Linked DNA regions of Niveibacterium microcysteis. The protein of the gene in region 2 interacts with the protein of the main gene of each other region in a pairwise test. Links are inferred from orthologs where the notes say so. Each region holds a gene or a part of one and is shown on either strand. Other genes may lie near its edges. The genes, in order: JY500_RS00785 and bioB.

Evidence for each region.
Region 1: the proteins of bioB (region 2) and JY500_RS00785 interact in binary tests that used the Escherichia coli proteins (3 or more experiments, as listed by UniProt). The link is inferred for Niveibacterium microcysteis from one-to-one orthologs.

What each region holds. Positions count from the first base shown.
Region 1 is NZ_CP071060.1:173,030-176,233, reverse strand. The notes cover bases 1-2,885. They hold JY500_RS00785 (class II glutamine amidotransferase), read left to right. Parts: upstream 1-973; coding sequence 974-1,798; downstream 1,799-2,885. Other genes in these bases: JY500_RS00775 (hypothetical protein), read left to right, coding at 2,288-2,885; JY500_RS00780 (HIT family protein), read left to right, coding at 1,795-2,235; JY500_RS00795 (U32 family peptidase), read left to right, coding at 1-235. In the rest of the region: more of JY500_RS00775, read left to right, coding at 2,886-3,204.
Region 2 is NZ_CP071060.1:3,481,768-3,484,882, reverse strand. What follows is about bases 152-2,947. They hold bioB (biotin synthase BioB), read right to left. Parts: upstream 2,147-2,947; coding sequence 1,157-2,146; downstream 152-1,156. Other genes in these bases: JY500_RS15810 (EAL domain-containing protein), read right to left, coding at 2,918-2,947; JY500_RS15815 (ComF family protein), read left to right, coding at 2,409-2,921; JY500_RS15825 (BRO-N domain-containing protein), read left to right, coding at 588-1,142; JY500_RS15830 (GGDEF domain-containing protein), read left to right, coding at 152-573. Outside these bases: more of JY500_RS15830, read left to right, coding at 1-151; more of JY500_RS15810, read right to left, coding at 2,948-3,115. UniProt on the Escherichia coli protein: Catalyzes the conversion of dethiobiotin (DTB) to biotin by the insertion of a sulfur atom into dethiobiotin via a radical-based mechanism.

The DNA.
Region 1 (3,204 bases), 3.3 Mb from region 2 along the record:
CCAGACGCAGTCGGCGGCGAGTCATTCCTTGCTTGGTCACCTGACCGAAGTGCAGGCCCTCGGTGTCGAGCGCCTGCGCATCAGCCCGCAAGCGCAGCACACCGAAGCACTCATCAAGCACTTCCGCGCCGAACTCGCAGGCCGGACACCCCCGGATGCCACCACGCTGGCGCCCACCACCACCTGCGACGGTTACTGGCGCGGCGTGCCCGGAATCGAACTGGAGACAACATGAAACGACCCCCACGCTTACTACGTGCGCTGCCCCCCGAGGGGGCTGCAGCCGCCTTGAGACGGCTCGGCGGAGGCTGCCATGCCCTTGCCTGATTTCACGCTGCCGGGGCCGCTGGCCGCGATTGCACGCCACCTGCCCGAGCGTCCCGCCGCGTTCGCCTTCACGACTGCGCTGAACCTCGCCAAACGCGCCGGCAAACTACCGGGCGACTGGGAATTTCTGGAAGGCCGCACGGTACGGATCGAAATCGAAGATCTCGGGAGCGGTGTCACCTTCACCGCCGCCGCCGGGCGCTTCCATCCGGTCGGCAACGAACCGGAAGTGCGCTTCGCCGCGCGCGCGGCGGACTACCTGAAGATCGCGCTGCGTGAAGAAGACCCGGACACCCTGTTCTTCCAGCGCCGCCTCAAGATCGAAGGCGACACCGAACTCGGCCTCGAACTGAAGAACCACCTCGACGCGCTGGAACTGCCCGCCTTTCTCGATCGCCTGCGGCCCCACTGAGGCGCGCAGGAGCCACCCCCCGTGCGCGGCTGATCCACCGCGCTGCCAGACGCAGCGCGGGTTTCAGCTCAGCGTCATACGTTCGGTGACGTGACACACGTCACCGACGCGACAGGCGATACGCGGCAATCTCCGGTCAGGCACGATCCGTCCCGGCGCCCGCCGGCGGGTGCCTGTATGCCGGCCCGCGCGCCGGCCCGAACGCGGCTGGTGCCGCAGGAAGGCAAGTCGCCCATGTGCCAGCTGCTTGGCATGAACTGCAATACGCCGACGGACATCTGTTTTTCGTTCACCGGCTTTCAGGCGCGCGGTGGTCTGACCGACCAGCACCGTGACGGCTGGGGCATTGCGTTCTACGACGGCTGCGGCGTGCGCGTTTTTTTGGACGCGCAGGCGACGATCGATTCGCCAATCGCGGCCTTGGTGCGCAGCTACCCGATCCACTCGAAGAACGTCATAGCGCACATCCGCAAGGCCACCCGTGGTGCGATCGGACTCGAGAACACGCACCCCTTTCAGCGCGAACTGTGGGGGCGCTACTGGATCTTTGCCCACAACGGCCATCTGCGCGACTTCTCACCGAGCTTCAACGGCAGCTACCAGCCGGTTGGCGCAACCGACAGCGAGCGCGCCTTCTGCCATATTCTTCAATCACTGCGTGCACGCTTTCCGGCCGGCGAGCCCTCACCTGAAGCGCTTTATCAGGCGCTGCGTGCGCTCGCCGCAGAGATTGGCGCGCATGGCGAGTTCAATTTCCTGCTGTCCGATGGGCGTCGGCTTTACGCTCACTGCGCGTCGCGCCTCACCTATATCGTGCGGCAAGCACCATTCGGTGTCGCGCATCTCAAGGATCAGGACCTCAGTGTCGATTTCAAGGAAGTGACCACCCCGCACGATCGCGTGGCCCTGATTGCCACGACGCCGCTGACGGACGATGAGACCTGGGAATCGGTGCCACGCGGCACACTGCTTGCATTCAGGGACGGCATGCCTGAACACTTTGACGACATGAGTACCGGCGTTGGTTGCGAACCCGGCGCCAGCCTGGAGGCCGCATGAGCGCGCAAACCTGCGAGCTGTGCGAGGTCACGGGCGGCGAACTCCTGTGGCAGGACACACGCTGCCGCGTGATCCGCGTCGCCGACGCGCACTATCCGGCCTTCTGCCGCGTCGTGTGGCGGGGCCATGTGGCCGAAATGACCGATCTTGATACGACCGACCGCGCGCATCTGATGGCCGTGGTGTGGGCCACCGAACGCGTGCTGCGCGATGCGATGCAGCCCGACAAGATCAACCTGGCAAGCTTCGGCAACATGGTGCCGCATGTTCACTGGCACGTGATACCGCGTTTTTCCGACGACCGGCACTTTCCGCAGTCGGTGTGGGGCACGCCGCAGCGGGATGGCCTTGCTCACGCGGGGCCAGCGTCGTCAGTGCTGACAGCAGCGTTGGAACAGATACTCGGGCCGGCCACTGACGCCGTGCCCGGACGATAACGACAAGCAGGTAATGCAGCGCCGTCCCCGACGGCACCGAGAGGAACAGAACATGGCCATCGCGACCGAAAACCGGCCCGATTTCAGCAGCCCTGAGGCCTGCCTGGCGTGGCTTGCAAGCCTGAATCCGACCAACCTGCACGAAACGCATGATGCGCTGGCGGCGATGCTCGGCAACCTGCAGGAGAGGCCGCCATTGCCGGCGCAGCACCTTCAGGTGCTCGAAGCGGCGCGCAGCGCGGTGGAGTTCGTACAGACGGAACTGGCGCGTCGCTACGCGGCGCGGCCCTTGCCGCCGGTCAGTCAGGAAGACGAGACGCTGCGCATCGTCGTCGAGCTGTGGCAACAGATGCTGCGCGGCTACACGCTGATCGCGCAGCGCAGCGCACTCGACCCGGCCTTCATCGACCGCCGGCCGATGCTTGCGCAACGCCGTATCCACTACCACGGCAGCCTGATCCTTGAATACTTCCGTGCCCGCCGCGAAGTGCCCCCGGGCATGTGGGCCGAACTGCACCGGCTTTACGGCGCCGCCGAGGACTGGAACGTCGCGACCGTGCGCGTCGGCGAGCCGCTCAACGAAACCTGGCGCGCACAGAGTTGCGCCGAGGCCTACATCGCGATCCTGCTGGTCGACGCTGCCAACCCGTACGGCCGCACACCGCGCGAATTCACCTGGATCCTGCGCTGGGCGCAGCGCTTCGCACCGCACTGCACGATTCACACCGACGTCGCCGTCGAGGAAAAGTCCGCCTATGCGATCGACCTGTCGCAGGACTTCGGCCTGCGCCCGATCGCAGTCGCCAACCCGGGCAAGACCCTGCGCCGCGTTGATAGCCAGCGCCTCGCCGCACACATCCAGGCTGTCGTGGCGCAGTTCAAGCGCGGCGCATCGCCCGCTTCGCTCGGCCTGGGCGAAGACTGCGTGCAACCCGCTTGCGCGCGCCTGCTGGTGTCGCTTTACCGTCC
Region 2 (3,115 bases):
TTCAATCGACGCCACTTCACCAGCCTGCTCGAAGCGCTGCCGCCCGAACTACCGCATCGACGCGAGGAGGATTCGGCCGACCTCGTGCGTGCGGTGTTCCTGCTCGATATTGATCACTTCAAGCAGATCAACGACAACTTTGGCCACCGCGATGGCGATGCGGTGCTGGTTGAAGTGGCGCGGCGCTTGCGAGAGGCCTTGCGCGATAGCGAGACAGTAGTGCGCTGGGGCGGCGAGGAGTTTCTCGTGCTGGCGCCAGCGATTCGCCGCGCGCATCTCGACGAGTTGGCCACACGGCTCTTGCGCACCGTCGGCGCTTCTCCGATCGCGACCTACGGCGAAACGCTGCGGGTCACCACCAGCATTGGCTATTCGCCGCTGGAGCTGCCGGGCGACCCGAGTGTGCCGGATTGGGAGCGCGCGCTGCACCGCGCAGACCTCGCGCTGTTCCTGGCCAAACGGCGCGGCCGCAATCAGGCGATCGGCGTGTGCGCCTTCAGCGATGCCGAGGCGATCGAGCAGAATGACGAAGCGGCGCTACCGCCGTCGATTCCGGGGCCGCTCGCGGCCTGACGGCACCATCGCCGATGCTGCGCGACGCCTGGCAAGCCTTTGAAGCGTGGATCGCTGCGCGCGCCTGGGCGCAACTGATCCTGCGCTTGGTGCTGGCTGGTCTGATCGCGTGGCCGATGGTGCGATGGCAGGGTTTGGTCGGTCTGGTGCTCGCCCTGGTGCCGATGGCTGTGTTGATCGCCGTGCCCTTGACGCACAGCGGCTTCGATCTGCTGCGCTGGCTGCGCAAGCGCCACCTCAAGCGCTGGAACGGGCGCTGGTATGCCTTCCGCGACTTCCAGATCCGCCTCTTCGAACTGCATGATCACACTTGGCTGTGCGCCGACGACGTGCTGCGCGCACTCGGCGAGCCGGTCGACCGGGTGGTGCATGAGCGCTTTCAAAACCAGTTCGGCGCGCTCGGCTACCGCGAGCCACCGGGCGAAACCTTGATCTGCTTTTCGGAGGCCGCGCTGCGCCGCTTTCTGTCACTGCGCAACGATGCACGCTCGCGTGAATTCGCCCGCTGGCTGGAGCGTGACGTACTGTTCGCCCATGAAAAACGGCGCCGTGAAGCGCCGTTCTCCTGAGCGTTTGCGCGCAACTACACCGACTTCATGCCGAGGCGTTCGAGCAGCGTGCGATCGCCCTCGACGTCCGGGTTGCCGGTAGTGAGCAGCTTGTCGCCGTAGAAGATCGAGTTGGCGCCGGCCATGAAAGCCAGTGCTTGGCCCTCGTCGGTCATCTCGCGACGGCCGGCCGACAGGCGCACATAGCTCTTCGGCATCGTGATGCGCGCGGCGGCGATCGTGCGTATGAACTCGAAGGGGTCGATCTTGGGCTGGTCGGCAAGCGGCGTGCCTTCCACTGCAACGAGGCTGTTGATCGGCACCGATTCGGGCGGCGGCTCCATGTTTGCGAGCTGCGCGATCATCGCGGCGCGGCCACGGCGCGATTCGCCCATGCCGACAATGCCGCCCGAGCAGACGTTGATGCCGGCATCGCGTACCTTGTCGATGGTGTCGAAGCGATCGGCCTGCGAGTGCGTGCCGATGACCTTGCCGTAGAACTCCGGCGCGGTGTCGATGTTGTGGTTGTAGTAGTCGAGGCCGGCTTGCTTGAGTTTCTCGGCCTGACCTTCACGCAGCATGCCCAGCGTGACGCAGGTCTCCAGGCCAAGCGCCTTGACCTGCTTGACCATTTCGATCACCGGCTCGAGGTCGCGATCCTTCGGGCCGCGCCATGCGGCGCCCATGCAGAAGCGGCTGGCACCATTGGCCTTCGCCAGCTTGGCTTTCTCCACCACTTCGGCGACCTTCATCAGCTCTTCGCTCACCACGCCGGTGTGGTAGCGCTTGGCTTGCGAGCAGTAGCCGCAGTCCTCCGAGCAGCCGCCGGTCTTGATTGACAGCAGCGTCGAGCGCTGCACGGCGTTCGGGTCGAAATGCTCGCGATGGACCTGGGCCGCACGGAAGACGAGTTCCATGAAGGGCAGGTCGAACAGGGCCTGGACCTCGGCAGTGCTCCAGCGTTGGGCCGCCTTGGGCGCCGGCGCCGTGGTGACTGATTCGGTGACAGTTGCGGACAAGCTCATAGGGATGCTTCCTGCTGCGGTGTGACAATCACCGAATGGTCGGTGAAAGGCGAGAGTTGTGTCAAACCGGATTGTCGCGCTGCAGCAAGCCTGGCGTCGTATCGCGGGTCGCCTGATGCCCCAGGCGTGCTTTGTTTGCGCGGCCCCGGCGGCGGATCAGGTGCTATGCGAAGCATGTCGTGCCGCGTTGCCGGCGGTCGCTAGCGCCTGCTGCCCGCATTGCGCGCTCGACAGTCCCGGCGGTGCGGTCTGCGGGCGTTGCTTGAGCCAGCCTCCGCGCTTTGACGCAACGCGGGCGGTGTTTCGCTACGCGTTTCCGGTCAGCGAGCTGGTGCAGGCCTACAAGTTCCAGGCGCGTTTTGGCGTCGGGCGCTATTTCGCCGAGCAGCTGGTGGCGGCTGCACACGGGTTGCAGATCGATGCGGTGCTGCCGGCGCCACTGCACCCGCATCGCCTGGCGACACGGGGCTTCAATCAGTCCGTGCTGCTCGCGGAGCCGGTTGCCAAGGCGCTCGGTGTGCCGCATCTGCGCGATGCCGTTCGCAAGGTCCGGCGTGTCGCGCCGCAGGCGGGGCTCACGCTGGACGAGCGGCGGCGCAACCTGCGCGGTGCATTTGCCGTGCAGCGCCGGTTTGACGGCATGCGCGTGCTGGTGATCGACGATGTGATGACGAGCGGAACGACCCTCGATGAACTGGCCGGCGCACTCAAGGAGGCTGGCGCCGCGCGGGTCGAGGGCCTGGTGGTCGCCCGAACCCCGGCGGGCCCGGCTTAGCCGATGCTGAGCATCGCGCGATCGGCCTCGGGCGTGATGATGCCCCGATGCAGCATGCTCTGGAACACGCCCGGCGGTACCGGCGGGCACCAGTAGTAACCCTGCGCTTCCGAGCAGCCCTCGCGGCGCAGGAATTCAACCTGCGCGATCGTTTCGGCCCCTTCGGCAATCACGTCGAGCTTGAGCGCTTCGCC